One region of the Microbulbifer sp. ALW1 genome, then DNA from elsewhere that is predicted to be linked to it. Evidence: predicted binding sites of a transcription regulator. Region 1 holds the regulator's gene; the other holds the start of a gene.
What was found. Region 1 encodes LexA, which represses DNA repair genes until DNA is damaged. Its sites were predicted from a motif close to ACTGTNTNTANANACAGT; they were not measured.
Positions count from the first base shown of each region.

Region 2: GRX76_RS02060 (VRR-NUC domain-containing protein) is a predicted target of LexA. The motif match lies at 2,166-2,183, and genes of this name have one in related genera.

Region 1 is NZ_CP047569.1:3,245,517-3,257,221, forward strand. It holds gene GRX76_RS13485 (DUF819 domain-containing protein) at 1-795, shown strand, start outside; gene GRX76_RS13490 (cold-shock protein) at 1,039-1,254, opposite strand; gene GRX76_RS13495 (mechanosensitive ion channel family protein) at 1,559-2,695, opposite strand; gene nagZ (beta-N-acetylhexosaminidase) at 2,747-3,760, opposite strand; gene GRX76_RS13505 (TetR/AcrR family transcriptional regulator) at 3,837-4,475, opposite strand; gene GRX76_RS13510 (DUF6763 family protein) at 4,874-5,206, shown strand; gene GRX76_RS13515 (TIGR00730 family Rossman fold protein) at 5,226-5,867, opposite strand; gene lexA (transcriptional repressor LexA) at 6,049-6,657, shown strand; gene GRX76_RS13525 (hypothetical protein) at 6,822-7,079, opposite strand; gene GRX76_RS13530 (DUF6586 family protein) at 7,160-7,678, opposite strand; gene topA (type I DNA topoisomerase) at 7,694-10,453, opposite strand; gene GRX76_RS13540 (hypothetical protein) at 10,809-11,333, opposite strand; gene GRX76_RS13545 (universal stress protein) at 11,601-11,705, shown strand, end outside.
Region 2 is NZ_CP047569.1:505,459-517,163, reverse strand. It holds gene GRX76_RS02065 (ATP-dependent DNA helicase) at 1-406, opposite strand, end outside; gene GRX76_RS02060 (VRR-NUC domain-containing protein) at 445-2,109, opposite strand; gene GRX76_RS02055 (VWA domain-containing protein) at 2,313-4,055, shown strand; gene GRX76_RS02050 (zinc-binding dehydrogenase) at 4,126-5,154, shown strand; gene GRX76_RS02045 (C13 family peptidase) at 5,151-6,539, opposite strand; gene GRX76_RS02040 (CAP domain-containing protein) at 6,617-7,243, opposite strand; gene mtgA (monofunctional biosynthetic peptidoglycan transglycosylase) at 7,490-8,194, opposite strand; gene GRX76_RS02030 (hypothetical protein) at 8,349-10,475, opposite strand; gene katG (catalase/peroxidase HPI) at 10,935-11,705, shown strand, end outside.

The sequences.
Region 1 (11,705 bases):
GGTGCCAACCAGGCGGCGATGAAGGAGATTTTCGACGTGGGCGGCCAGGTGTTTTCCGCCATGGTGGCGGTAGACGTGATCATCGCCAACCTGTGGATGGCGGTTCTGCTGATCATGGCCGGCAATGCAAAGGAAATGGATGCCCGCCGCGGCGCTGACACCAGTGCCATTGATACATTGCGGGAGCGGGTCGAGCACATGCAGCGCAAACATGCGCGCATTCCGAGCCTGCAGGACCTGATGCTGATTGCCGCCGTCGGCTTCGGCATTACCGGCATCGCCCACGCCTGTGCCGACTTCCTGGCACCCTGGTTCCAGGCCAACGCGCCGCAACTGGCCCGCTTCAGCTTCACCAGCCAGTTCTTCTGGCTGATCATCATTGCCACTACCCTCGGTATCGCCATGGCATTTTCCCCGGCGAAAAAGCTGGAGGGAGCCGGAGCCTCCAAAGTGGGCTCCATCTTTATCTACTTTCTTGTCGCCACCATCGGCACCCACATGGACATTACCGCTCTCAAAGAAAGCCCGGAACTGTTTGTGCTGGGATTGATCTGGATGGCGATCCACGCCGGGCTGATGCTGCTGGTTGCGAAACTGATCAAGGCACCCACATTCTTTATGGCGGTAGGCAGCCAGGCCAACGTCGGCGGTGCGGCTTCCGCACCCGTGGTCGCCGCCGCCTTCCACCCTTCCCTTGCACCGGTTGGGGTTTTGCTGGCGGTGATGGGCTACGCCCTGGGCACCTACGCCGCCTGGTTCTGCGGACAACTGTTGCGCGTAGTGGGTGCCGGCTGATTCGTGCCGGGGGCGGTCTCTCACTGCGACGCCCCCGAATGACCAGTAACAAAAAAGCCCGCACCTTTCGGACTCTTACCGGAAGGTGCGGGCTTTTTCATGACCCTTGCGAAAAGGTCAGCAATATAAAACGCTGGTTAACGCACAAGCGCCAAAACCATTTTGACCGTTTTGCCGGGCAAAATTCATCGAAGTTTGAGCGCGCGTCTCACTAACAGGCTTACAGGTCTTACGACGATCAGCTTATTCGCAGGGAACGACGTCTTCCGCCAACAGGCCTTTATCACCCTGCTGCATTTCGAACTCTACGGACTGTCCCTCGTTGAGGGTTTTGTAACCATCACCGCGAATGCTGCGGTAGTGAACAAAAATATCTTCAGCACCCTCTGAGCAGGTGATAAATCCATAACCCCGGGCATTGTTAAACCACTTCACGGTACCCGTAACGCGATCACTCATTAAGCCAACCTCATTTATTGTTATTGCGTCTGCCTCGGTTGCGGGCAGAACGCCTACCCCATTTGCAGCGGCCGGAGTGTCGTATCTGCGTAACTTACGATCAAACGATCACTGCAGCCGTTACCTCGAAGTACTTCCCCATTGCAACCGGAGAAAGTCGTTACTGATTCTTAGATAAATCTGCGCCAGTGTCTAGGTTTCCACGTGAAATTAATGTTACTTCTCGGTAACAATGCGCAACAATTCACCAAATTTGGCCGAAAATCACCGAAAGCTTTGACATATCATGCTCTCGCGCAGCAAGTCACTTAGCTGTCACTCCAGCACCAAGTGTCATTCGGCTATCGTTGGCCAACGCAAGTTCCGGCAAGTCCGCAATATGCAGAGTGGATGTCGGGAAGGCACAAGAGGCGCCGCGACCCTCAACGATCTGCAGAATCTTCAACAGTACATCCTGCTTGATCTCGTGGTAGCGGATCCAGTCCGTCGTTTTGGTGAAGGTGTATATAAAGAAATCCAGAGAGGACGGCGCGAAAGAATTGAAGTTCACGATCAACGTCTGGTTAGTATCAATCTCCGGGTGCTGCTGAAGCATCGCCCTAACATCATCCACGATTGGCGCCATCAACAGGGCGTCGTCGTAGCGAATACCAATGGTTTCGTAGATGCGGCGGTTCAGCATGCGCGAGGGGTTTTCTACCGAGATCTGGGTAAACACGCCATTGGGAATATAGAGCGGGCGTTTGTCGAAGGTACGGATTCGCGTCAACCGCCAACCGATATCCTCTACGGTCCCCTCAATTTCCCTGTCTGGCGAACGCACCCAATCTCCCACTTTGAAAGGGCGATCGAGATAAATCATCAAGCCACCAAAAAAATTCGCCAGCAAGTCCTTGGCGGCAAAACCGATCGCCAAACCACCGATACCCCCCATGGCCAGCACGCCACTCACGCTGTAGCCGAGACGCTGCATAATGACCATCGCGGCGGTAATCATGATGGAGGCGCGAATCAGCTTGCCAATGGCACGCACAGTGGTTGTATCAATGGGTTTGCGTACAAATCGCGGGTCGGCAAGGTTCAGCTCAACCTCTTTGGCAAAGCGCAGTGCAAACCAGGTTATCACTACCACAAAGCCGATAGCCCTGGGCTTTCCAGCCAGCCAGGTCAATACCTCTGCATCCGTGGACGCTCCCGCGCGTGCAGCGGCGAGCGATAACCCAAGCAACCAGATCAGTATCGACGCTGGTGGGTTGATGGAATTGACCAGTGCATCATCCCAGGGATTGACGGTGCGCGCGGCGCGCTCGCGCAAACGACTAACGAACAGGCTCAATACCCAGGACGCCATCGCGGTAATCAGTACAACGATAAACACTTCGGCAATCCAGAAACGGTCATCCCCGACGAGAGAGCGCAAAAACGCTTTGGCTGACTCCACAAATTACTCCATTCACTGCTTTCTAATGATCGGTGGCGTTATTGTGCGCATTTACATCCAGGATGCCAGCCATTCCCGGGTTGAATGCCAGCGGGGAGACTGTTCCAGCGCTTCCCAACTGCGTATCTGCGGTTGGCCGCGCATCCGCTCCAGACGCGCGCTGGAGGCCGGGTCGGGCGTATAGCCCTCAAGCGCCGCCAGTACTTCGATCGCTCCCTCGCGATTGTTACAGACAACCCCCATATCGCAGCCCGCATGCATGGCAGCGCGAATACGCTCGGCATAGCCCCCTGCCGCACCCGCGCCCTCCATGGTCAGGTCATCACTGAAAATCACACCGTCAAATCCAAAGCGCTTGCGCAATACCTCCTGCAACCAGAAGCGTGAGAAGCCCACGGGATTCTCATCCACATTGGCAAAATGGATATGTGCCGGCATTACGGCGTCCAGCTCACCGGCGAGCATACACTCTTCGAATGGCTTGCAATCAGAAGCCAATACAGATTCCAGCGGGCGCTGGTCTACGGGTAATTCTTCATGGCTATCTTCGAGCACCTGGCCATGGCCGGGAAAATGCTTTCCGGTCGTTGCCATGCCCGCCTCGTGCATCCCCGCCATAAACGGCCGCGCCTTTTCTGCTAACATCAGCGGATCTTTGGCGAAACTGCGATCGCCGACGATTCGGCAAAAATCGTCATCCGCATCCAGCACCGGGGCAAAACTGAAATCCACACCCACGGCCAGCAGCTCGGCGGCCAGCAACCAGCCAACATCTTTCAGCTGGGTGGTATCCGCGTGGGCTGCCAGCGCCTGCATCGAAGGTATTCGGGTGAAGTTGTCGCGAAAGCGCTGCACTCGCCCACCCTCCTGGTCAACTGCGAGTAAAATTTCCGGGCGAACACCGCGAATATCGGCGATCAGCGCTTCCAGCTGCGGCCGATCGCGGTAATTACGTGCAAAAAATATCAGGCCACCCACCTGTGGATGCCGCAATAAATCCCGATCCTCTAGGGTAAGCTCGGTACCTTCGACATCAATCATTACCGGACCGATCTGAACAGACATGGTCTTCCTGCTCCTTTGATTAATTTGCACGCGCCAGGATTAATTTGTACGCGCCAGGCGCCACGGCTGTGCGCGGCTATTCCTTCGGCTCGGGCGCAGTCAACATGGCCGAAGCAGCGGGCGCCAGCCGGGCAAGGGTTTCTTCCAGACTGCTCTCTGCACCGAAATCCTCCCGAAGGATAGCTTCAATGGCGTCGAAGCTCGACAGAGAAAATATGGTGGCGCCCAGCATGAAATAAAGGCGCCAGTAGAAGGTCACCGGGTCGACCTGAGGTAAGGCATTGGCAAGCTGGCCCGCAAACCGCCGGTAGCTGGATCCATAGCGCGAAACGATAAACCGCCGCAGGTGGCCCTGGGACTGGGTATAAGCCAGCCCCAGTAAACGCATGAAGCGCTTGGGATCGCGCCCCTCTCTGGCGAGACCGGCCAGTGCGACCCGATACAGGCTCTGCAGGAGGTCATCCACCTGTAAACACTCGTCCTGAAGCTCTCGGCGGCTCAACTCCCGATCCAGATGCTCCGTAAAAGGCGTAAGGAAACGCTCAAATACGGCCTGGATTAACTCTTTTTTCGAACCAAAATGGTAGTTTACCGCGGCCAGATTCACCCCGGCGGTGCTGGTGATGGTGCGCAGCGAGGTTTCAGTAAAGCCGCGCTCGGCAAATAGTACCTCGGCGGCATCCAGGATTCGCTTGACGGTTTCCAGCTGACTCATACCAATTCAAACCAACAATTAAAACGCTTGTTTAAGGGCCTGAGACTAGCATAGTCGGCACCAATTGGAACATCCGTCTCCCCTGCCCCAAAAGCGGTTTAAGCAGCCGCGCGCTTCAATCCACCGAAATTTGCCCTGGCGATCACAAAGCACCCAGGGAATCCCGAAATCGCGACCTCCCGGATACCAAGCAGCCGGCACCGACACTAGATTGAATTTAAAGACTGAGGAAATTGCTCGAAACGGAACTTCGAAAGAGGCGCGGGATTTGCTGTAACAGCCGCTATTGATTCCTGAACCGGCCGCCGTGGTAGTGACGATGGCGATGGGGACGGGATTTCATAGTAGCGCGGCAACAAAGGGCCCCTAACGATTGATAACGACAGGAGGGCCGCGCCATGGCCAGAATTGCTCCGGAAATTGGCAGCTGGTTCGAAAACTTCCAATCTGGTGAATTGTTTGAAGTGGTGGCAGTAGACCACCCCTCTCGCACCATTGAAGTTCAATACATCGACGGCGCACTGGATGAAATTGACTTTCTCAGTTGGCCGCGACTACCGGTGATTGGTGCAGCACCTCCGGAAGATGCCAACGCCGGATATGGCAGCCTCGCGCGCGAAATGCAGGATGATGAGGATGCCGGATTCAAAAGTCCCTTATTTTCGCCCGCCCAAAGCGCCATCGACAAACTGGAAGGCGAATCTTTTCCCGGCACCGATGAAAGTATTTAACTGAGCGGTAGAGAGCCCATCAAATATCGCGCTCGCGAATATACTCCACGATGATCTCTGCCGCCTCCTCGACCGTGTCAACCAATTTGAACAGGTTCAGATCACCGGCATCAATGCATTCCCGGTCCAAAACCGTTTCCATCAGCCAGTCGATTAATCCCGCCCAGTAGCGCTTCCCTACCAGAACAATGGGAAAGCGTCGGACTTTTTGCGTCTGTACCAGCGTCAGCGCCTCAAACAGTTCATCCAGGGTTCCGTACCCGCCGGGCATGGCGATAAAGCCAACGGCATGTTTCACGAACATGAATTTCCGCACAAAGAAGTAGCGAAAGTGCAGACTGATATCGAGATAGGGATTCGGCGTCTGCTCAAATGGCAATTCAATATTCAGGCCGATTGAGGCACCAGCCTGGGTAAATGCACCGCGATTGCAGGCCTCCATAATCCCGGGGCCGCCGCCGGTAATAACCGGCACCCCTTCACTGGCAAGCAACTCGCCCAGGCGCACACCTTCCTGATACTCCACCGCATCTTCACGGAATCTTGCACTGCCGAAAACCGTCACCGCGCCCTTCAATGTAATCAGGCGCTCGATACCATCGACGAGTTCCGATTGAATTCGCAGCACGCGCCACGCTTCTGGCATTTTTGCGTCCAGCATATGCCTTCTCCTTATTGCCCGACTCCCCTCCTGGGGAACTGGATGCCCATACAACCTGAAAGCCGACAGGTACCCCAAGTCTAGCAGCTAGCCCACACACTCCCCCGGAAGATTGCGTGCAAGAGAAATCTGTATATAATCCCAGCAACTGTATAAAAATACAGACAACAGGAAAGTGCGCATGACAAACCTTACCGCTCGCCAGGCCCAGGTACTGGAACTGATCAAAACGTATCTGGACGATACCGGATACCCACCCACCAGAGCTGAGATTGCCCAGGAGCTCGGTTTCCGCTCTCCGAATGCGGCAGAGGAACACCTCAAAGCACTGGCGCGTAAAGGCGCAATTGAAATGGTCGCCGGCGCCTCACGCGGTATCCGGATTCCAGACCACCAGAGCGGCTTGCCCATTGTTGGCCGGGTCGCGGCAGGTAATCCGGTACTGGCGGAAGAAAATATTGAAGAGTATTGCGAGATCCCGGCGGAGTTTTTCCACCCACCGGCGGACTATCTGCTGCGGGTACACGGCATGAGCATGAAGAACGCCGGTATTTTTGATGGCGACCTGCTGGCCGTACAACGCACGGACAACATCCGCAATGGCCAGATAGTAGTGGCACGGATTGAAGATGAAGTGACCGTGAAGCGGTTCAAGCGACGCGGCAACCAGGCAACCATCCAGCTGTTGCCGGAGAATGATGACTTCGATGTTATTCAGGTGGATATGCGTGACAAGAATTTCGCCATTGAAGGTTTGGCGGTTGGTGTGATTCGTCAGAATCCCTTTTAAGGCATCGCTTTCGGCACCTTCCAGACATAAAAAAACAGGGCCTCAAGCCCTGTTTTTTTATGCGTCTTTCACGGCCTTTGATACACGATTCGCCCCGTATCTTTCCGTTACAGCCCGTTACAGCGGCCGAAATCACCGACGCTGCGGGGTACGTTCGAGCAAGCTCAGTGTACCGTGTGCTCGGTCACATCCACGTCTTCCTCGAAGGATTCCGGCTCCGCTTCCAGCTCGTTCACATCCTGCACCGCCTCAATTCCCGCCTCCAGCATAGCGCGGGCAATGGCAATCTTGTGCTCACGTAAAAACTCGAGGCTCTCCGCTGAGAAATGAATACGCACCAGCGGGTCTCCCTTGTGACCAGCGCGTCGCAGCGCCACATCACCATTGGACAACTCGATGATTTCGTAGGTCTCAGAAGACATTCACTTCTCCAGTTACAGCATGATTTTCCGCCATTGTAACACAGGGGGAAGTGATTAATCTGCGGCGCCCGCTGAAGGCGCTACCACTCTTCGCCTTGTACCCGCTGCCGCTGCACCAGCTCGGTAAGCCCCCGCAACCAGCGGTTGAGGCACTCGGGGTCCACCGCGACCGGCATATCTTCCAGTTGCCGCACCGGAATCAGTGTTTGTACGCCCGCCCCTCCGTCAGGCCCCTGCCCGGCGCTAGCCGGAAGCTTCCAGAGCCCACTCCAAGCAGCTGCCAGCGGGTAAAACCAGCTATCCGGGTTTTCCGCCAAGCTCACCAGCTCGCCGACGTCCGCACTGAATTTGCCCCGGGCCGTCAGCAGGCTCTGCAGCGCCGCTGCGGATTCCGGCACAACACCAGTGCCCAGACCCAGCTGGTGGGACTGCTCGCCGAGAAAAGCACGATATGCCCGCCACAGTTGCAATAACGCCCCTTCCTGCAAAGCAGCTTGCAGGAAGGGGTTTTCGGTATTGCCCTGCTCATCCAGCGACTGGAGCAGAATCTGGCATTTGCGCAGGGCCGAGGCCACTGTGCCGGTATAGGGGTTACTCAAGTACAGGCCTACCCTTTAGGAATTTTCTTTAGGGGATTTCTTGGCGGCCGCTTTTTTGGCCGGCGCCTTTTTAGCCGCAGCTTTCTTGGCTGGTGCCTTTTTTGCAGCCGCCTTTTTCGCGGGTGCTTTCTTTGCAGCAGCCTTCTTCGCTGGGGCTTCTACTTCCCATTTCCCATTGTTGTAGAAGGCCTTCCAGCCCGTCGCTTTACCCTCTTCCTCACTCTGAACGTACTGTTCCTGGGTCTTGCGACTGAAACGGACCACCGTATCCCGCCCCTCGTTGTCTTCCGTGGGCGCGGAAAACAGGAAGCTGTACTTGGGATCTATCTCATCTTTGTGGGGCAGCAACTCCTTCACCAGAGGCGCGCGCGTCTCCCGGTTTTTCGGGAACTGGCTCGCTGCCAGGAAGAGGCCGGAAGCGCCATCCCGAAGGATGTAGGTATCCTCGACTTTTTCGCAGGCGAGCTCTGGCATGGGCACCGGGTCCATTTTTGGGGGCGCCGGTTGTCCGCTTTTCAACAATTTGCGGGTGTTTTTGCAGCTTTCATTGGTACAGCCAAAATATTTGCCGAAACGGCCGGACTTCAGCTGCATATCACTGCCACATTTGTCGCACTCGATCAGCGGGCCATCATAGCCCTTGATCTTGAAGGTGCCCTTCTCCACCTCAAAACCATTGCAGTCTGGGTTGTTACCGCAGATATGCAGTTTGCGGTGTTCATCCACCAGGTAGCTGTCCATGGCGGTGCCGCACTTGCCACAACGGCGCTTGTCGCGCAGCTGGCGAGTTTCTGCATCCTCGTCCTTGTCCGCATCCACCGCTTCTTCACCAGACACCAGGTTCATGGTGTTGGTACAGCGCTCTTTCGGCGGCAGCGCATAACCGGAACAGCCCAGGAAGACGCCGGTGGAGCCGGTGCGAATCTGCATATGACGACCGCACTGGCTGCACTCGATATCCGTATCCGTCGGCGAGTTGCGGCGCATGCCGCCCTCTTTGTCCTGCGCCACTTCCAGTCGCTGGCTAAAGTCGGAATAGAACTCGTTAAGCAGGTCTTTCCAGCCTTTTTTGCCCTCTGCCACCGTATCCAGGGACTCTTCCAGGCTGGCGGTAAAACCGTAATCCATCAGGTTTTTGAAGCTTTCGCTCAGGCGGTCGGTAACGATATCGCCCATTTTTTCCGCGTAGAAACGACGGTTTTCCAGCCGTACGTAGCCGCGATCCTGAATGGTGGAAATAATCGATGCGTAGGTGGACGGCCGGCCGATGCCGCGCTTTTCCAGCTCTTTAACCAACGCCGCTTCACTGAAACGCGCCGGCGGCTTGGTGAAATGCTGCTTCGGATCCAGCTTTTTGAGGTTGAGCTTTTCACCCACCTTGATATCGGGCAGTACCAGGTCTTCGTCTTTTTTGGTCTGCGCCGGTGCCACTTTCAGAAAGCCGTCAAAGCGAATTACCCGGCCGCGGGTACGCAGCTCAAAGTCACCCGCCGTTACCACGACCGAGGTGGAAGTAAACTGGGCGGGTGTCATCTGACAGGCCACAAACTGCTGCCAGATCAAGGTGTACAGACGCTCAGCATCGCGCTCCATGCCGGACAGCATGTTCGGCTTTACCCGCACGTCGGATGGGCGAATCGCCTCGTGCGCTTCCTGTGCCCCCTCTTTGCTGCTATAGCGATTGGGGTTTTCCGGCAGATATTTATCGCCGTAATTCTCACCAATAAATTCGCGCACGGAAGACACGGCTTCGGCACTCAGGTTGGTGGAGTCGGTACGCATATAGGTGATGTAGCCCGCTTCGTACAAGCGCTGGGCCATCATCATGGTTTTCTTCACGCTAAAGCCCAGGCGGTTACTGGCAGCCTGCTGCAGCGTTGAGGTAATAAAGGGTGCACCGGGCTTGGAGCTGGTGGGCTTGTCATCCCGGGCGCTCACAGTGAAGTCGCTGGTCTGCAGCGCCTTCAGCGCGGCCATGGCCTGCTCTTCGTTAGTGGGCTTGAAGGCATCACCGGCCTGTTTTTTCACTTCCAGGCGCAGGGCGTCGGACTTGGCGGTTTGCGTGTCGGCAAACAGGGTCCAGTATTCTTCGGGAATAAACGCGCGTATCTCACGCTCGCGCTCAACTACAAGACGCACCGCGACCGACTGCACGCGGCCAGCGGAAAGGCCGCGCGCGACCTTCTCCCACAACAGCGGAGAAACCATGTAGCCCACGATACGATCGAGGAAACGCCGCGCCTGCTGCGCATTGACCCGATCAATATCCAGTGGGCCCGGGTCTTTAAAGGCTTCCTGAATCGCAGATTTGGTAATTTCGTTAAACACGACGCGACGATAGCGACTGTCATCACCGCCAATTGACTCGCGCAAGTGCCAGGCAATGGCCTCCCCTTCGCGGTCCAAGTCCGTCGCGAGATAGATATGATCGGCGTTGGCGGCGAGCTTGCGCAGCTCATCGACCACCTTTTCCTTGCCCGGCAGGATCTCGTAGTGGGCTTCCCAGTTGTGATCCGGGTCGATACCCATGCGCTTGATCAGCTGCTCGCGGCTTTTCTTGCGCTTGTAGATCTCTTTGTCTTCCGGAGACAGCTTGCGGGTTTCCGCCGCTCTGCGAGCACGCTCTTTGGCATCCACCGGCTGTTTGCTGGAGGCGCCAGTAGGAAGATCCCGGATATGACCGATACTGGACTTCACGACAAAGTCCTTTCCGAGATACTTGTTGATCGTTTTCGCCTTCGCCGGCGACTCGACGATGACCAGTGATTTACCCATAAGCTTTTGATTTTTAATAAAAAATTTACTGCATTAGCACTTTCGGCAGCAGCCGGCTTTGGCAGTGCGCTGCGCGAATATATATGCTTCGCCCCCGGTGTGGTCAAGCAAGCGTCACAATTTGGTGACCAATTAGCCTGTGAAGTGAACCCCTGTGACCGGTAATTTGACCGTTGGTTCACCACATACTCTGCACCAAAAGCCGCTACAAGAACTGCCTGCAGCCATCCCTTGACACGCCCCTCACTTCAACCCGCTCGCCCCCTCTAATAAAGAAGCACGAGCATCCGCTTAATCGCTAGAAACAGTAGACTACTTCTAGCCGGTAACCAGCGGACATTTCAGTCGCCGACTTTCAGGAGGACTCGGACTCGCCACGCTGGGGCTGGCGAATCGCCTCTTCGATCACGGGACGCAAGGACGCCAATCCCTCCTGAATTGCCTTGAATCCCGAATCGCCGCTGCGCTCCCGCCACTGCACGCCCAAGCCGCTGTCATTGGCGAATATCGCCGTCGCATCGGAGGGTAGCAGTGACACCAGCTCTTTCAATGGCGACATTGCCGCCTCTGGCGGCTGCCGTCCCTTGCGCCAGTCCCAAAGCCCATCAAAATGCATTTCATGGGACATACGCTGCAATTCCAGCCCCCACCCCGTCTGCAGACGCCTCGGGTTGCGCCACTGGGAAAAGTAAACCGCGGCATTGCCCTGGCCCTGTGATGCGGGCAAGGGTTGCATTTGCACCTTGAGGCCAGCACTTGCTGCACCTTGGCGCAGCTCCGCCAGTTTGCGATCGCGGCTACTGGGTTTGAGCCACATAACCGGCCCGATCACCAGCGCAACCGCAAGTATGATAACGACGATAGGCACCCAACTAGCCATAACCTTTCCCTGTCGAATTGGTTGAATCTACGACTTTGCCATTAAGTGGTTTCGGTAATTTGTTTCTGCGGTAAGAGTCCGAACCATGTAAAAGGCACTGTTTTGCCCGATCGACGGCGACCGTCCATCGATGACAGGCGCGCATTTTTCCCTACTAGCCCGCGGTTGTGTCAAGTCCGTTTTTTTAAAGTAGACTCAAAGAGGCTTCGAGGCACAGCGCAATAAAGCGGTGCCTCGCATGAAATTCACCCAAATTGCGGGAACACTATGGCAGGCTACAACAACATTCTGGTTGGACTGGACCTTTCTAAAGAATCCGCACAGGTACTGGATCGCGCTGCACAGATTGCCGCCTGCAGCGGCGCGCAAATG
Region 2 (11,705 bases), 1.9 Mb from region 1:
CGTCGAATTGCTGCTGCAGTCCGTAACAGAAGCCGTAGACCTTCAGCTGCGCCCAGTGCAGGTCGCGGGCGGACTCCGCCAGTTTCTGTGGCGGCACGTAGGTGGTTTTTATTTCATCCAGCTGCACCGGGCGGTGCAGGTCCGGCTGGGGGTGCAGGATATCCACCCGGCCATTGAGCACCACCGTCTGGCCATCCTGCACAAGTTCTACCTGCAGACGGTATTCCGCTTCGCTGCCCTTGGGGCGTTTTTTCTGCAGTCGCTGGTGCGCGCGGATACCTTCCAGTGCCGTTGGCCCACCGGAAACCTCTCCCACCAGGTCGCCGCTGCGACAGGCAAAGGCCACCAGCTCACCCACAGAGACTTCCAGCACGGGCTGATCCCCCGCTGTTTCAATCTCGCTCACGGCTGCTTTTACACCGCTTAAGGCTGTTTTTACACCGCTCAAGGCTGCCATTCCACATGCAGCACCCGGTGGGGGATCTGGTGTTGGGCGAAGTAGGCCAGCCAACGCTGCTGGTTCTGCTGTAGGCGGTCACCGGGACCTTTCACCTCTACCAGCTCGTAGCCACCCTCCGCCGGGAACAGAATCAGATCGGGGAGGCCGTTGCGGTGGTGGGTGACATCGCTCAGCAGGCGCCGGAACAGCGCCCGCCAGTGATCCGGCGGGATGCGTTCCAGGGCTTGGGTCAGCAGAGGTTCCGACAGGGCGTCCCAGGCCACCAGCGGGTTGGCGATACCCTGCTTTTCGCGGAAGTGCCGCCATATGTGCTTGTGGAACTGGCCGCTGTCCAGCTCTGCCAGGCGCTGTTCGAAGGCGGCGCGGCGCTGTGGATAAAAATCGGCGGTGCGGAAATCGCTTGGCGCCACCTGAAACGGATTGAAGAAAGCCCCGGCTACCGGTGCAAATACGATGTCCCATACGGCGAGGCCGAGCACGCCGTTAAACAGGGTGTTTTCCACGTAAAAGCACTGGTCGTGAGAACCGGGCGGTGCAAGGTGGTTGGCCGCGAGTATTTCCACCCGCTCCTGGGCAGGTGCGAGCACCGCGGTTTCCGTCACCGCTTGGTGTCGTTTCGGTGCCGGCCAGGTTTCGGCGTCATCGGTCTTCTTCGCCGTGCGATGGCCGAAACTCAGGGCAAACTCGCTTTCAGCTTCATTGTGCGGGTTGGCGAGAATTTCTGAACATAGTGCCAGTGCGCTCGCGGTATCACCGCTGGTCACCGCGATCCGCGCGCGGCGTTCGCGCGCCGGCGGGCGGTTGCAGTGGCGGTACAGCTGGTCCGCGGCAGGCAATGCTTCCAGTCGCTCCAGCTGCCGCGCCAGGGTCAGGCGCAACCGATCCAGGCGCCGGTCCAGTGTGCTGTCGCCTTCGAACCCTGAGGGCAGCCGTGAGGCCAGCGCATGGATGGCGTCTGCATCGGCGGCCAGCGCGAAATCGGCCTCCACTGCGCAGTCGTAGTAGTGCAGGTGCTGTTCGATCTGCGCGCGACTCCGGAATGGCAGCTGTTCTCGCTCCAGCGGGTAGTTTTCATAGCGGAACAGGCCCAGGTCCCGCAGGACATAGTCCGTCAGGTCCTGGTTCAGGTTGCCGAAAAACAGCAATTTGAAGGTTTGGAAGTGCTCCGCCGCCTGTACCGCCAGCCACGGACCCTCGTTTTCGAGCGCGCGTAGCAGTAGTGCGCCATCCTGTTCGAGCAGCGCCTGCTCCAGGGCGGGGCGTTTCAGGGATTTCGGCAGCGGTGCCGGGCTGTGAGCGAGAAGCTCGCTCTTGGTGAACAGCGGCAGAAGCTCTTCTATCGGCAGGGACGGGTTGCGCTGCAACAGGCCGGCCGCAACCAGCGCGTCTGCAGCGGCAGGGAGATCACCGATTTCGGCATAGCCGAGTTTGCCCTGTCGGAACAGGGCGCCGGCAGAAGACGGCACACCCTTGCGTGACAGCAGGCGCACATACAGCCGCTGGCTGTCGGTCGCCAGTGCACAAAACTGGTTGTGGAAGCGCCGCTCGCCGTCCGATAACAGGTTTTCATAGCGCGCTATCACAAAGTCCAGTAGTGACTGGAAGTTGCTGAGGTAGTAATCCGGTGCCAGTTCGACGGGATCGGCCATGGGGAGGTACAAGTGCCTGGGGGTGTAATCCTGTGGGCACGTAGCGTGCGCCCGATGCTGTATGGTTATACAGGAAGGGCTGTGCGCAAACAAACCCGTGCGCGACCGCCGGGCCATGGAAACTGGCAAATACCGATCGGTGCTGTAAAACTCTTATCAGTGTCGAAAACAATAATGTATAGATAACGTATAGAAGGACCTATATGACTCGCTTCCCGATCCTACCTACTTTGCTGTGCGGCGCACTGGCGATGGTGCTGTCCGGCTGCTCCTCCTCCGATCCTGAAGAATCCTCCAGCGACGACAGCGCGACGCAATCGAAGGAATACACCATTCACGAGATTCAGGTCGAACCGGCGACCAGCGCCGATATCCTGCCGATGGAGCTGCTCCAGCGCCCGCAGCCGAGCGCCGAGCTCAAGAAGCGGAGCCCTGAAACCCGCGGGCTGGCGGCGTTTGCCGTGCAGCAACCGCAGCAACTCCAGCAACCGCAGCAAGAAAAATACCAGGAGCTGGAACCCCGCCAGGTAAAACTGGTGCGTGATGACCCGGTCTCCACCTTTGCTCTCGATGTAGACACTGGCGGTTACAGTAATGTGCGTCGTTTCCTCAACAACGGACAGCTGCCGCCGAAGGATGCGGTGCGTCTCGAAGAGCTGATCAATTACTTCAACTACGACTTTGCCGGCAGCGCTACCACTTCTGCGAGTGACGACGATTTTGCCGTGCACTTCGACCTGTCGCGTGCCCCCTGGGATGCGGAGCGCACGCTGTTTTCCATCGGCGTGAAGGCGCGGGAACTACCGATGGACGAGGTACCGCCGGTAAACCTGGTGTTCCTGATTGACACCTCCGGTTCCATGTCGCAGGCGAACAAACTGCCGCTGTTACAACAGGCCTACCGTCTGCTCGCCAAGCAGCTGCGCGCCGAGGATTCCGTGAGCATCGTCACCTATGCCGGCAGTGCCGGGCTGGTGCTGGAGCCCACCGCCGGTGACCAGAAAACCAAGATCCTGCAGGCGATCGACCGGCTTCAGGCCGGTGGCTCCACCAACGGCGCCGGCGGCATAGAGCTGGCTTATGCGGTCGCGCAGCAGGCGTTCAAGAAAGAAGGCGTCAACCGAATCTTGCTGGCCACCGATGGCGATTTCAATGTGGGCATCAGCGATGTGGAAACCCTCAAGCAGCGCATCGAGCGCGGGCGCAAAAGCGGTGTGCAGTTCAGCGCACTGGGTTTCGGTATGGGCAACTACCGCGAGGAAATCGTCGAGCAGCTGACCAATGTGGGCGACGGCAGCTACGCCTATATCGATACCATCTTCGAGGCCAATCGTGTGCTGGTGGAACAGCTCTCAGGAACACTGTTTACCATCGCCAAAGATGCCAAAGTGCAGGTGGAGTTCAATCCCGCGCGCGTCGTGGAATATCGCCTGCTCGGCTATGAGAACCGCCGCCTCAATCGCGAGGACTTTAACAACGATGCCAAAGACTCTGGCGATATCGGTGCGGGCCACTCGGTGGTAGCGCTGTATGAGCTGACCCTGGTTGGTGATACCCCGCGGGTCGATCCGCTGCGTTACGGTGATGACAAAGACGGTGAGAATGTGACGACGGCAAAAAGCAACGAACTGGCGATGGTAAAAGTGCGTTACAAGAAACCGGGAGAAGCAGACAGCACACTCAAACAGTGGCCCCTGTCACCCCGGGTAAAATCGTTTGAAAATACCCAGCAGGACCTGCAGTTCGCCACCGCGGTGGCGGGCTTCGGACTACTGCTGCGCAGCGAACCCCTGAGTGATTTCGATTACGAGGATGTAGTGGCGCTGGCGCAACTCGCGCGCGGCAAAGACGTCAGCGGTGACCGGGCGGAATTCGTGCGCCTGGTAAAAACTGCCGGCGCGTTGGCCAGTGCCCAGGCCACTCCGGTAGCCGTGCAGCCGGATTAATCCGGGCTGGCCCAGCCCGCGGGCTAGCGGTAGGCTGCATCTCTTTATCGCTTCGAGAGAGATGCAGTCGATGCCCGAAACCCGTCACGTCTGGCGCACGCAAAAGGCGGGCGCCATCAGTAACCTGAAGCTGGTGCAAGAACCACTTCCGTCTCTGGCCTCAGATCATATCCGCGTCGCAGTGCAATCTGTCGGCCTGAATTTCGCTGATATCTTCGCGCTCACCGGGCTTTATTCTGCAACACCCGCAGGCAGTTTTATTCCCGGGCTGGAGTTTGCCGGTGTGGTTACCGCGCTGGGTGAAAACGCGCAAACGGATTTGCAGGTGGGAGACCGGATCTACGGCTGTACCCGCTTCGGCGGCTACGCCACGGTGGTGGATGTGCCGCCGCAACACTGCCGTAAAATTCCCGTGCACTGGAGTTTTGCTGAGGGCGCCGCGTTTCCAGCACAGAGTCTCACCGCCTACTACGCCCTCGCCACCCTCGCGGCGGTAAAGCCAGGGCAGGTGGTACTAATCCAGAGCGCCGCCGGTGGTGTGGGGCTGCAGGCCATGCGCATGGCCGCGCAGATGGGTGCTATCCCGATCGGTACAGTGAGTTCTGAAAGCAAGCGCGCCTTTCTCGCCGGGCAGGGTTTTGCCGAGGTCATTGTGCGCGGTGACAACTTCGACGAGCAACTGCATGCGCAACTGAACGGTCGACCGCTACACGCGGTACTCGATGGCATCGGTGGGCAAATCCAGAAGCAGTCTTTCGCCGCCCTCGCGCCCACCGGTCGTCTGGTGGTTTTCGGCGCTGCGGAATTTACCCCGGGTGACAGACCCAACTGGCTGAAAGCAGCCTGGTTGTACCTGAAGCGCCCGCGCTACGATGTGATGGATATGATCAGCAGCAACAAATCGGTGTTGGCATTCAATCTGATCTGGCTGTGGCAGGAGCAGGCGCTGTTCGAGGAGTTATTAAACGGTTGCGCCGGCTTGGCGTTGACGGCACCCCATGTTGGTCATGAGTTTCCATTTGCGCAGGCCCATGACGCGCTGGCGCTGCTGCGCAGCGGACAATCCGTCGGCAAGGTGGTGCTTAATGTTGCGCCCTAATGCTGCGTCTGATGTTGCGAATTGGTCGGTGTCTGCCACCAGGCCAGAAACGCATCGCCAATGGCTGCCTGCGGCAGTGAATGGGCGCTATCCTCAATGCCCTGGTCCTTTTCCATTTCGGTAACCCGGCGGTTCGCGGCCGCAAACCAGGCTGCGGGGTCATCAACACCCACACCCAGCGCCTCGCCATACAGCGCGGCGCTGAACCAGGTACGCTCGGAATCGTTGCTGCAACCAAACGAAGTGCGATCTTTTGCCGCCGAGGTGAATACCGTACGTGCGGGATTTGCCAGCGCCTGCTGCCAGTGTCCCGAATAACAGGCAGAGACAATCACCCACTGGTGTTGTGCCTTGAGTGCGTCGAGCCATTGTTTACCATCCGCCACGGAAAGGTCGTTTAGCGGTAGACCCACATCCGCAAGATACAGGCTGCCATTGGCGTCGCCGTGGCTGACAAAGTGCACCAGCAGAAGATCCTCTTCCGCGTCCATCAACGTATCCAGCGCCTGCAGGCTTTTCCGGACACTGGTGCGGGTAGCGAGCGGCAGGGTGTCGCTGCCATTGCTCAGGCGTATCTGGCGCCGCTCCATATCCAGCGTCGTACCCAGTCTCTCCGCGACCCAGTTGACCTCTCTCTCGAACACGCCCTGGGTGCCGTCGCCGCCCACAATCAGTGTGTACACATCACGCACACCAGGTCGCTGCGGCGCAAGTTGCGAGAGCGCCGACTGCAAGCGTTCGCCTTCGCTGTACAGGCGGGACTCCAGGGCGCTCTGTGATTCCGTCTCGCCTCGCTGCCAGGCGGCTTCGCTCGCGTAGTACTGATCGTTGACGAAGAAACCGGGATCTTCCCGCAGCTCGCCGTCAGCTGTGGTAAAGGAGCGGATGCCTTCACCATTTGCCTGGCCATTTTCGAAGTGGGCACGGATGGTGACGCCTTCGACGTAGGTGAGTGCCCCCTCGCCGTGCGGTTGGTAATCCTGCAACTCCCCCGTGTAGCGACCGAATCCCTCCCAGATGATGGTTCCTCTTGCCAGGTTGCCCTGCTGGAAATCACCTTCCCAGGAAGTTTCGTCACAGGCGTAACGGCCATTGCCATGGAAGTCACCCTTGGCAAATTCACCCTCGTAAACACAGCCATCGGCGTAAGTGAATTTGCCGTGTCCGCCCAGCATGCCGTGTTGAAAACCGCCCAGGTAGTGGCGGCCATCGGGCCAATGCAATTCCCCTTCGCCGTGGAACAGCCCATCCTGAAACTCCCCGCGGTAAACCGAACCATCCGGCAGCGCGGTATCCCCGCCAAATTGGGCGGCCTTGCAGGCGGCCAGCAACAGCGCAAGTGCGGGGAGGGCGATACCAGCAGCAATACTAAGTGGGCGCTTCATTGGAGGGGTCCGGCTTTTGTCGTTGTACCGAGTGTTGTCCCAGCGAGATTATCAAATTATGACTGGTGCGGCCGGGGCTATTTTTTGATGCGGTAGGGCACCACACCCTGGATATTGCCGCCGGGTGCGTAGTTACAGGTGACGATGGTTTTATAGCGGCCTTTGTCACAGCGGTATACACCGCAGCCCACCGCGCGGGATACCTTCTTGCCGTTTTCAATGGTGTCGATGGTATTCCAGATCAACTGGCTGTAATGCCCGGTCTTCATCACCTTGAACGGCTGGTAGCGATAATCCTGCGCTTCCGCGGCCCAGGCAGCCACCGCCTGGTTCAGCGCATCGGTATTGGAGAGCTGGGCGCTGTGGAAAAAAAGGTTTTCCCCAACCCAGGGGTGGGCGGGGTTGCCGCCGTTGGCGAGGAAGTGCGCGCGGCGCTGGCTATTGTGTCCGCGGCGCGCATTGCACTGGGCCGCCGACCAGTTGTAGGCGGTGCGCGCCAGTGCCGGATCGTGAACCAGCATGGCCACCGGCGGATTTGGTGTGGGGCTGTTGGGGAGACGACCGGCGTTCAGGTCTTTGCGCACCTGATTGTGCAGTTCAAGAGCGAGGCAGTCAGCGGCCTGTCCGCAATCCGCGGTGGCGAGAGCCGCGGGACTCGCAAGCGCAATCAACAGCGAAAAAAAAGTAACAGCGGGTTGAGTCACACATTTCCCCGGTGGACAGACGGCGATACAGACAGCTCCATTCTATTGCCGGATATCGGTGATTCCATATCGACGTGACGAAATGTATCCGCGGTACCAAAGCCAACCTGAATATGACGCAATTTCGACCGCTCCGAACCGGCAGGCGGGGTTGCTTGGCTGCGGCAGGATATCCAGTAGATATTCACAGGTCTGTCCCGAGAAGCTGTGGGCAAATAAGGTGTGGATAACTGTTGCCCACAGAAGTTACAGGGACTTCAAATAACCGGTGCCGCCCAGCTGTCGTATTTGACGATTGATTGTCGATGCCCGGCTCTGTACATACGCCGAGGGCCGTCCGGCGGACATGCGCTTGGGGCTCGGTAGAACCGCGGCCAGCAGCCCCGATTGCCAGCGGCTCAAATGCTGCGCCGACGAGCCAAAGTGGTGACGTGCGGCAGCCTCGGCACCGTAAACGCCCTCGCCAAACTCGGCGATATTCAAATAGACCTCCAGAATCCGCTCTTTCGACCAAAGCGTTTCCATCAACAGGGTAAACCAGGCTTCCAACCCCTTGCGCAGATAACTGCGTCCGTTCCACAAAAACAGGTTTTTTGCGGTCTGCTGGGTAATGGTGCTGGCACCGCGTGTGCGTTTGCGGTTTTCTGTGAGGGCTTTTTGCAGGGAGTCAAGATCGAAGCCGTAATGGTGTGGGAACTTCTGGTCTTCCGCAGCGATGACGGCCATCTGCAAGTTTGGCGAGATCTTATTGATTGGCTGCCAGCTATGTCGGGCAATCTGGCCACTGTCCTGTTGCCAGTGCTGCATAACCATGGAAGAGGGAGGATCGATCCAGCGCAGGGCGAGCACCAGCAGCACCGACAGGGTTACCGCTGCCGCCGCGAGCAGTAGCGTGTACCTGGCGATTCGCTTGCAGTGGCGGGCCATCGTGCGTGTGGTGGGGTGAATCATTGGCAATCGAAGGGAATCCGAAAATTTCTTCGCCAAATTCTAATGGTCGGGGCCAATTCCCGTCATACGACCAATTCAACTTTTCTGCTATTCCCGAAAAAAAGGCCGACCTGTAAGTCAGGTCGGCCTCCGGTTTACGCTGTTCGGTCAAACACTAGAGCGTTTTCAGATATTCAATAATGGCTAAACGCTCGTGATCGGTCAGCACACTATTGAACTCGTGACCTTCGTTACCGTGACTGAACAACAGCGTGTTATAGATCTTGCGATCTTCCATCTGCTTCATGGTCAGTGTCGGCGGGAACATGATGTTCCAGGTCAGGATCAGGTTGCCGAAGATATCGTCGAGAATTTCCTGTGCCAGCGGCGTCTGGTGTTTGTCATTCGGATCACAGGTGCGGAAGGGCGAAACCGACGGGTTCCAGAAGGAGCGCCATTCGCAATCGATGGCGTCGTATTTCCAGCCCATTTTGGTTTCGTCGTAGGCGGTATCCAGTTTGGTGTCGTACCCCATCAGCACATTGCCATTGTTGTACCAGGGATTGGACAGTTTCTCGTTGGACACGCGGCGCCACAGTGGCTCACGGTCCTCGGGCTTGAGGATTTCCCACACGTTAGGAATCGAGCCGTTGTGCATATAAGGTGCGCTGGCCCAGACCCCGTAGAGCGGTGGTGCCAGGTAACCCAGCTCGCGATCACCGCGCAAGCGCTCCTGGTTTTGCGGCCCGCAATCCTGGTCCGTGCCCTTGGTGGGAGGATAGCCGAAGAAATTCACCGAGCCGGCGCGCTGCATACCTTCGTTGTTGGTTTCCCAGCGCACTGAGTCGGTACCGATGATTTCCTGTGGCACGATATACGAGGCCATACCCTCTAGCAGCGGGCTGGCTAGGAATTCGGGGTCGTTTACGTAGCGTGGTGCATAAGCGCCATGGCAGCCAGCACAACTGCCATTGCCCTCCGGGCGGCGAACCGGGTTGTTGCGCTCTTCCGCCCACATATCCAGCTCGTGGAACAGCTCCGCGCCTTCCTCCGCAAGTGCGGTATCGATGTCACCGGGATACTTGGGTGCCTTGAGGGTTTCAATCCAGGCATTGATGGGTGGGCCATTGTCGCGCATGTATTTCTGGCCGGCGTCACTCAGTGGGCCGAGTACTTCACCGAACAGACCGAAGAAGGGGGTATAGAAAACCTGGTCGATACGCGGTGCATCGGCGGGGAACATACCATCCACAAATTTCAGTGGGCGGTGCCCCAGGTTCCACCAGGCGGGTGTATCCATACTGGCAGTGGAGCCGGAGGTGATTAGGTCCACCGCATCTCTCGCCGAATAAAGCCCCTGATCCGGAAAAATAAACGCGAGGTTCACATCGCTGGCATTGTTGGTGCCGCGGGTGTGGTTGAGGTTGGCGAGCGTGGCCACGGAAGCCAGGTAGCCCTGGGGCAGTCCATCGCGCAGGAACAGGTCCAGGTCCGCCAGCGAGCTGCCACCACCCAGTGTGGGTTTGCCATCCACCGCACCGCTGTGACAGGCGTGGCAGGTTACGCCGATGCGGCCGGTCCAGGTGCCATCGGGATAGCGCATCTGGGTAAACATCAACGGCAACTGGCCGGAACCGCCATCAGTCAGGTTCGGGTTTTCGCCCTTGAGCGGGTAGGGGTTGCGCTCTTCCGGAAGTACGGAACCGTAGCGCTCTGCCAGCAGCTGATCGAAATTTTTTGGCTTGGAAGTGTAGCCGCCCCAAGATTTCCACAGGTCGTTGTACTGACTCGGCAGCATTGTGGAAATACCCAGTGCCGCCTCGATGGTATAGGGATCGGTACCTGCAAATAGTGCGCCGACGCCAGGCGAACCACCGGTTAACAGTCGTCCACCGTGATCAAAACGCTCGCGCAATTCGCCGCAACTTTTTGCTGCGCCCACTTCGCGCACCGCCTCCGGGTCTACGTGGCAGTCTTTGTAATACGCATTGAAGTGCACTGCGCGCCCGTCGCTGATCCCCTGCTGAACCAGCGCGCGCGGGTCCTGCGGCAATTCGGTTTCATCCGGCTTGCCGTAACAGAAATCCCACACCGCCCAGCCGCCATTGCTGCTGCCGAGCAGTGCATTGGGGTCGTAATCTGCGGGCCGGTTGTACACACCGTGGGGTGTGGATGAGGCACTGGGATCGTAATAGGGGTCTTCGTAACCGGGGTCGGTTTCCGTATAGGCAAAAGCCTCGGTTGTGTTTAAGGAAGAAAGCGTTGCGAATGTGAATGCAGCGGTCGTAAGCAGACTGCTCAATGAATTTTTTCTGCGCATTGTTCGCAGTTGTCTTATTTGTTGTGTGACTTCCAACATGGCATTAGGCGCTCCTTGATCATCGCTAGGAAAGTGGCAGGCCTACTGCGGAATACGGGTTCTGCCGTTTGGGAAACTGCAGGTTGCTTCGCAGTCGTTGCGGAACTTGATGCAGATGTATTTATTTTTTTTAAATAGATCGGCAGGGTAGGGAGAATGCGCGGGATTGGAATCGTCGGAATGGACGAATTGCGCGATTAAGGTGCGCTGGGTCACGCAATTGTGCGTTTGATTTTTGTGCAGTTTCCGGGATTACAGGAATTTCTGGCGCAGAACTGCTCTGCACTTTTCCGGTTTCGCCGCAGGATGGGGTGGGAGGTGTTATAGAAAGGTGGGCTTGAATAAAACTTGGCCTTTCATTGCCAGATTGCGCATATCTCAACACACAGAAGGACTCAAACCATGACGGGAAGCACATCAAATCCTGCCGGCCAGTGCCCGGTTGTACACGGTGGCGCGACAGAATGTGGCACCTCGGTCATGGAGTGGTGGCCCAAGGCCCTGAACCTCGACATCCTGCACCAGCACGACACCAAGACGAATCCACTGGGGGCTGACTTCGATTACCGGGAAGCCGTCAAAAAGCTCGACTTCGATGCTCTCAAGAAAGATCTGCACGCGCTGATGACCGACAGCCAGGAGTGGTGGCCAGCCGACTGGGGGCATTACGGTGGCCTGATGATCCGCATGACCTGGCACGCCGCCGGCTCCTACCGTATCGCCGACGGCCGCGGTGGCGCCGCTACCGGCAACCAGCGTTTCGCCCCCCTGAACTCCTGGCCGGACAACGGCAACCTCGACAAGGCGCGCCGCCTGTTGTGGCCGATCAAGAAAAAATACGGCAACCAACTGAGCTGGGCCGACCTAATCGCATATGCCGGCACCATTGCGTATGAATCCATGGGCTTGAAGACCTTCGGCTTTGGCTTCGGGCGCGAGGATATCTGGGGGCCGGAAATCGATACCTACTGGGGGGCGGAAAAGGAGTGGCTGGCCCCCACCGGCAGTGAGGGCAGCCGCTACTCCGGTGAGCGCGACCTGGAAAACCCGCTGGCCGCAGTGATGATGGGACTGATTTACGTCAACCCCGAGGGCGTGGATGGCAACCCGGACCCCATCAAGACCGCCCACGACGTGCGCGTGACCTTTGCCCGCATGGCCATGGATGACGAG